Regions from separate parts of the Mycobacterium burgundiense genome, predicted to be linked through region 1. Evidence: riboswitches for the same ligand, from Rfam matches in the RefSeq annotation. Region 1 holds a riboswitch; each other region holds the start of a gene.

Region 1 (2,261 bases):
TTCGTCTGGGCGCGCATCTTTGTGCAACCGGTGATCGATCGGGCCATCGACTACGAGGACGGCGTCGGCGCCGCGCGTGAGGCGCTGCACAGCGCCGCCGAACACGCCCACCAGCACGGCCACAGCCACGGCGAAGAGGGCGCGGCCATCACCCGCGCGGTGCAGGCCAATATCGGCATGGGGCTGGGACTGCTGGGGTTCAGTGTGGCAATGGCGGCGCTGCTGGCGATCGTGTTCTGCGTGCTGTACGGCCGCGCGCAGCTGTCCGCGCGGTTGCTGTCGGTGCTGATCGCCGGGGGCATGTTCGTCGCGCTGTGGTTGGTGCCGGCGCTGAAGTATCCGCCGAACCCGCCCGCGGTCAGCCTCGACGAGACCATCAACCAGCGCACGCTGCTGTACCTGCTGCTGGTCGCGTTGTCGGCGGTGCTGTTCGCCGCCGCCGTCTACCTCGGTAGCCGGTTGGCGCCCAAGCTCGGCGCCTGGAACGCGACGTTGGCCGGCGCCGCCGGATACCTGGTCGCGGTCGCGATCGTGATGCTGATTCTGCCGACCATCGACGAGACCCCGGGACCCATCGTGGATGCGGCCGGCACCATCGTGTTCGACGGCTTCCCCGCCGACGACCTCTACGAGTTCCGGTTGTTCTCGCTGGGCACTCAGATCGTGATGTGGGCCGCCATCGGGCTGGTCTTCGCCGCGTTGGTGTCCCGGCTGCTCGAGGGCAAACGGCAGCAGAGCACCGTCGGCGGCACGAGCGCGTAGCGCGCGCATCGAGTCGCCATGACTGAAGTCGTCCGGCTGACGCTGGTGTCGCACGCAATGACCGACGCCACGTCAGCCGGACGCTTCGCGTTGGATGAGCCACTGTCCCGGCTCGGGCGACGCCAACTCGAATCCGGCTCTGGCCCTGATGATTTCGAGTACGCACTGTGCGGACCGGAGTTGCGTACCCGAGAGACCGCCGAGCTGGCCGGGCTCCCCGCCGAACCCGAGCCGGCCCTGGCGGACCTCGATGTCGGCCGGTGGAGCGGCGTCGAACTGGCCGCCGTCGATCCGCATGATCTCGATTGTTGGCTGACCGACCCCACCGCGGCGCCGCACGGCGGCGAGTCGATCGTCGAGCTGGTGGTGCGGGTGCGGGCCTGGCTGGCAGGGTTGGTCGAGCGACCCGCCCGGATTTGCGCCATCACCCATCCCGCGGTGATCCGCGCCGCCGTCGTCGTGGTCCTGGACGCCCCGCCGGCGTCGTTCTGGCGCATCGACGTGGCCCCGCTGAGCCGGACGGTGCTGCATCACCGGACCGCGGGGTGGACCCTGCGCCGCTGACTGCAGGGCGCGAACGCCCTCGCGACTGCGCTACCTTGGTTCGGTAAACCCACGCGGGAGTGCACGCTGAAGTGCGCTGAGAGGACGGCTGAGCGCCGTCGACCGTATGCACCTGTCCGGGTAATGCCGGCGTAGGGAGTGTGATCCGATGACCAACGTTTCCGAACCCGATTTCGTCGGCCGCGGCGCCACCAACCGGGTGTATCGCTGGCGGGTGGTCGACATCGTGGTGGCCAGCGTGCTCGCCGTCGCCGCCGGATTGGTCTTCGTGCTGTGGAACATCGCCTCCAACCCGCTGACCGCACCGCTGGGCGCGCTGCTGCCCGGCCTGCAGGCGTTGGCCGGCGGTGGCTGGCTGTTCGCGGGGGTGCTGGTCGCGATGGTGATCCGCAAGCCCGGCGCTGCGATCTACGGTGAACTCGTCGCGGCCACGGTCTCGGCGCTGGTCGGCAACCAGTGGGGCGTGTTGACGCTGGTTTCCGGGCTGGTTCAGGGCCTGGGCGCCGAACTGGTGTTCGCGATCTTCCTGTATCGGGTGTGGAACCTGCCGGTCGCGGTGCTCGCCGGTGCGGTCGCCGGCGTCGCGATGGCGGCGAACGACCTCGTGCTCTGGTACCCCGGGGCCGCGGCGGCATTCGCCGTCACCTACACCGTCGCCGGGATCGTCTCCGGGGCGGTCATCGCCGGCGCCCTGTCCTGGTACGCGGTGCGCGGGCTCGCCAAGACCGGCGCGCTGTCGCGGTTTGCCTCGGGCCGGACGGGGTCGCGCAGCGACCTCACGCGGTGAGCACGATCGGACCCTCGAGCGGTGCCGCCGTCGCCGCGCGCGGCTGGTCCTGGCGGCATGCGGGCCGGCCCCGCTACGCGGTGCGCGACCTCGACCTCGATATCGCCGCAGGCGAACGGGTATTGCTGCTGGGGGCCAGCGGGTCCGG
Region 2 (2,261 bases), 1.5 Mb from region 1:
CATCGACAGCGCCCTGGCGCGCCAAGTCCACCGCTGGAACCGGCTGTCGCGCAACAAGCTCACCGAAGTACTCGACACGGCCGTCATCACCATCGATCGCCTCGCGCGTAAACCGGCCCGCAACCCCGCCGAGGACCGCGAAGTCGGAATCGGACCCGACCGCGCCGGGATGGCCGAACTCTGGGGCACCGTTCACACCCCCGATGCCATCGCCTTTGATGCGCGCCTCGAGCACCTTGCCGACACCGTCTGCGGCAACGATCCGCGCACCAAAGCCCAACGCCGCGCCGATGCCGTGGGCGCGCTGACCGCCGGCGCCACCCGGCTACCGTGCCAGTGTGGCCGCGAGGATTGCCCAACCTTCAGCGAACCCGCGCCACCGCAGCCCGAAGTCGTCGTCACCGTCATCACCGACGCGACCCAAACCATTGGCTACGCGCCCGGATTCGGCGTTCTCGACGAGAAGGCACTGGCTGAAGCAGTCGCGCGGGCCACCGCAAAGGTACGCAAGCTCGCCCACCCCGGTGAGGCCGCCGCCGAGACCGGCTACCGGCCCTCGACCGCACTGGCCGACTTCATCCGCTGCCGCGATCTGACCTGCCGCTTCCCCGGCTGCGACGCCCGGGCCGAGGTCTGCGACATCGACCACACGACCCCTTGGCCCTACGGCCCCACCCACCCCTCCAACCTCAAACTTCTCTGCCGTCGCCATCATTTGCTCAAAACTTTCTACACCGGCCCCCGCTGGTGGCAGGACACCCAGCAACCCGACGGCACCGTCACGTGGACCTCCCCCACCGGTCACACCTACACCACCAAACCCAATGGCGCCCTGTTCTTTCCGGTCCTGGCCAAACCCACCGGAGCACTCACGCTGACCAGCAGTCCACCGCCCGGTCCGATGCGCGGGGCAGCCATGCCCACCCGCGCCACGACCCGCGCACAGGAACGCCTCGCCCGCATCACCTACGAGCGCAACCGCAATGCCATGCACTACGCACTGAACCCTGAACCGCCCCCACCCTTCTGAGCCCGCACTAGCGGAACGCTGCACCGCCCACTATGGTGAGCGACGTCAAACCCACACGGGAGTGCGCACCGAGCGCGCTGAGAGGACGACTGGGGTCGTCGACCGTACGAACCTGACCGGGTAATGCCGGCGTAGGGAGTGCACTGAAATGAGTGTTTCTTTGGGCCCGATTTCGGGCAGCAGCAAGATCTATCGGGACCTGCCCGACGGCGCCCGGGTGCCGTTTCGGCGGGTACATCTGAGCAACGGCGACCACCTGGACCTGTACGACACCTCCGGTCCCTACACCGACCCGGCCGCCGTGATCGACCTGGAGGCGGGCCTGCCGAGGCGGTCGGTGACCCGGGATCGCGGTACCCAGCTGCAACGCGCCCGCGCCGGCGAGGTCACCGCCGAGATGGCGTTCATCGCCGAACGCGAGGGTGTCCCAACCGAACTCGTCCGATCGGAGGTGGCCGCGGGTCGCGCGGTGATCCCCGCCAACCACAACCACCCCGAGATCGAGCCGATGATCATCGGCAAGGCGTTCGCGGTGAAGATCAACGCCAACATCGGCAACTCCGCGGTGACCTCGTCCATCGCCGAGGAGGTCGACAAGATGGTGTGGGCCACCCGCTGGGGTGCCGACACCATCATGGACCTGTCCACCGGGAAGAACATCCACGAGACCCGCGAGTGGATCCTGCGCAACTCCCCCGTCCCGGTCGGCACCGTGCCGATCTATCAGGCGATGGAGAAGGTGGACGGCGACCCCACCCAGCTCACCTGGGAAATCTACCGCGACACCGTGGTCGAGCAGTGCGAACAGGGCGTCGACTACATGACGGTGCACGCCGGGGTGCTGCTGCGGCACATCCCGCTGACCGTCGACCGGGTGACCGGAATCGTCTCGCGCGGCGGTTCGATCATGGCCGCCTGGTGTCTGGCGCACCACACCGAATCGTTCCTGTACACGCACTTCGCCGAACTCTGCGAGATCTTCGCCCGTTACGACGTGACGTTCTCCCTGGGTGACGGACTGCGGCCGGGCTCGATCGCCGACGCCAATGACGCGGCGCAATTCGCGGAGCTGCACACCCTCGGCGAGCTCACCAAGATCGCGAAAAGCCATGGCGTGCAGGTCATGATCGAGGGTCCCGGCCACGTGCCGATGCACAAGATCGTCGAGAACGTCCGGCTCGAGGAGGAACTGTGCGAGGAGGCGCCGTTCTACACGCTCGGCCCGCTGGCC
Region 3 (2,261 bases), 1.5 Mb from region 1:
AGCAGATCCAAGACCCCGGTGCCGGTTTCGGCGTCGATGCGGCGCATGGCCACGGTCGTCAGTTCGGTGCCGGAGGCAACGAGCGCCTCCTCGAGTACCGCGAGGTTGGCGGCACCGCCGGTGCCCATGATCAACCGCGAGCCGAACTTGCGGTCCGCGATCGTCAGCATCGCATCAGCCACCCTGCACCGCCGTCACCACTTCCACTCGGGCGCCGTCGGAAAGCACGGTGTGCCAATCGGATCGGGGCAGTACCGCCCAGTCCAGGGCCACGGCAATCCCCTTGTCCGGGAAACCGAGGCGGTCCATCAGCGCCTCCACCGTGGTGGCCTCGTCGAGCTCGACCTGTTCGTCGTTCACCAGGATCATCACGGGACAACACTCACTTTCAATTCGTTGGCAATGCGTTCGGCGGTCCAGGGGGCAAGTAGGAAACCCGAGCGGCCGTGCCCGGCGGCCACCAGCGTGCGCTCGTCGAGGCGCTGCACGATCGGGAGATTGTCGGGGGTCATCGGCCGCAGCCCGGCACCGCACTCGGCCAGTTCGTAGTCGCCGAGGGCCGGCATCACCTCGCAGGCGTCGTCGAGCAGTTCCCGCACCCCGGCGACCGCGGGCGCGGTGTCGCGGCCGTGTTCGTACTGGGTGGCGCCGACCACCACGCCGTCGTGCCGCGGCACCAGATACACCTGCCGGCCGTGCACCCGGGCGCGAATGACGCGGCGCGGCACCGGCATGCTGCCCTTGCGCCGGCGCAGCCGCAGCACCTCGCCCTTGACCGCGCGCACCGGCAGGCCCGGCCAGAGCGACGGCGCATCCAACCCGTTGGCGATCACCACGGTCTCGGCGTCGACGTCGGCGAGATCGTTGACCGGTCCGGCCCACTGCACCCCGATTCGCTCGCAGTGGTCCGCGAGCCCCGCCACCACCGCGCGGTTGTCCACCGCCAGTTCGGTACCCGCGCAGAAGCCATGCCGGATGCCCTGCGCGAGCAGCGGTTCGATATCGCGCGCCGCGGTGGTCGGCTGCACCGGGTGGCCTTGGGCGGCCAACCAGTCCCCGACGGTCTTCAGGTCGGCGGCGTCAGCGCGGTCCACGGCCACCACCAACGACTCATGGGCGGTCACCACCTCCGGCGGCAGGCCGTCCAGATACGAGCCCGGACCCGCGGCGCGCCACAGCGCCAGCGAGGCCAGCCCGATGCGCAGCAGTTCCTCTTCGCCGGGCCAGCCCTCGCTGTGCGGGGCGAGCATGCCGCCGGCCACCCAGGAGGCCCCCGGCACCTCGGTGCGGTGCACCCGGACCGCCCAACCGTCCTGCGCGGTCCGGCGGGCCACCGACAGTCCGATGACGCCACCGCCGATGACGGCCACGCTCCGAGCGCAATCTCGGGGGCTCATGCTTCCTCCCTTCGCCGGCATGACCCGGATCAGGTGCGACGGTAAGGACCGGTTGCCGTCGAACGCGACGAGCAGGTCCACTCTCAGCCCGGTCCGCCGGGCTCCCGTGATTCCTCTTGACCAGGGTACTCACCACCCGGGCGATAGCCTGAACGGCGTGACCCCACCCATGCCGCTGCCGTTGGATCGACTGGCCACCGCCCGCTTGTATCTGTGCACCGATGCGCGCCGCGAACGCGGCGACCTCGCGGAGTTCGCCGAGGCCGCCCTCGCCGGCGGGGTCGACATCATCCAGCTGCGCGACAAGGGCTCGCCCGGGGAGCGGCAGTTCGGTCCGCTCGAGGCCGCCCACGAACTCGCGGCGCTGGAGATCCTGGCGGACGCGGCCCGCCGGCACGGCGCGCTGTTCGCCGTCAACGACCGCGCCGACATCGCCCGCGCCGCCGAATCCGATGTCCTGCACCTCGGCCAGGACGACCTGCCGCTGTACGTCGCGCGCGACATCATCGGCGCCCGGCAAGTGATCGGCCGGTCCACCCATGACGAGGCGCAGGCGCGGGCCGCGATCGAGGAATCGGTGGACTACTTCTGTGTCGGTCCCTGCTGGCCGACGCCGACCAAACCGGGCCGCGCCGCCCCGGGCCTGGAGCTGATCCGGACCGTCGCGGCCTGGCGGCCCGGCAAACCGTGGTTCGCCATCGGCGGCATCGATGAACAGCGACTACCGGAGGTCATCGAGGCCGGTGCCCGCCGGGTGGTGGTGGTGCGGGCGATCACGGCCGCCGACGACCCGGCGGCGGCCGCGCGACGGTTGGTGGCGGCGCTCGAGGCTAACGGAACACCGGGATAGTGGCCGCGACCTCG

The links. A riboswitch is a leader RNA that binds a small molecule or an ion and turns the genes downstream of it on or off. The one in region 1 is predicted to bind thiamine pyrophosphate.
Region 2: another riboswitch for thiamine pyrophosphate. It lies ahead of thiC (phosphomethylpyrimidine synthase ThiC); the one in region 1 lies ahead of RCP80_RS01815 (ECF transporter S component).
Region 3: another riboswitch for thiamine pyrophosphate. It lies ahead of thiO (glycine oxidase ThiO); the one in region 1 lies ahead of RCP80_RS01815 (ECF transporter S component).

What each region holds. Positions count from the first base shown of each region.
Region 1 covers NZ_OY726397.1:384,636-386,896, forward strand. Annotated here, with positions in the region: gene RCP80_RS01805 (CbtA family protein) at 1-762, shown strand, start outside; gene RCP80_RS01810 (histidine phosphatase family protein) at 781-1,326, shown strand; TPP riboswitch at 1,370-1,481, shown strand; gene RCP80_RS01815 (ECF transporter S component) at 1,475-2,113, shown strand; gene RCP80_RS01820 (ABC transporter ATP-binding protein) at 2,110-2,261, shown strand, end outside.
Region 2 covers NZ_OY726397.1:4,291,579-4,293,839, forward strand. Annotated here, with positions in the region: gene RCP80_RS20480 (HNH endonuclease signature motif containing protein) at 1-1,030, shown strand, start outside; TPP riboswitch at 1,076-1,185, shown strand; gene thiC (phosphomethylpyrimidine synthase ThiC) at 1,179-2,261, shown strand, end outside.
Region 3 covers NZ_OY726397.1:4,306,088-4,308,348, forward strand. Annotated here, with positions in the region: gene thiG (thiazole synthase) at 1-170, opposite strand, end outside; gene thiS (sulfur carrier protein ThiS) at 175-372, opposite strand; gene thiO (glycine oxidase ThiO) at 369-1,397, opposite strand; TPP riboswitch at 1,386-1,515, opposite strand; gene thiE (thiamine phosphate synthase) at 1,567-2,247, shown strand; gene RCP80_RS20575 (NUDIX hydrolase) at 2,228-2,261, opposite strand, start outside.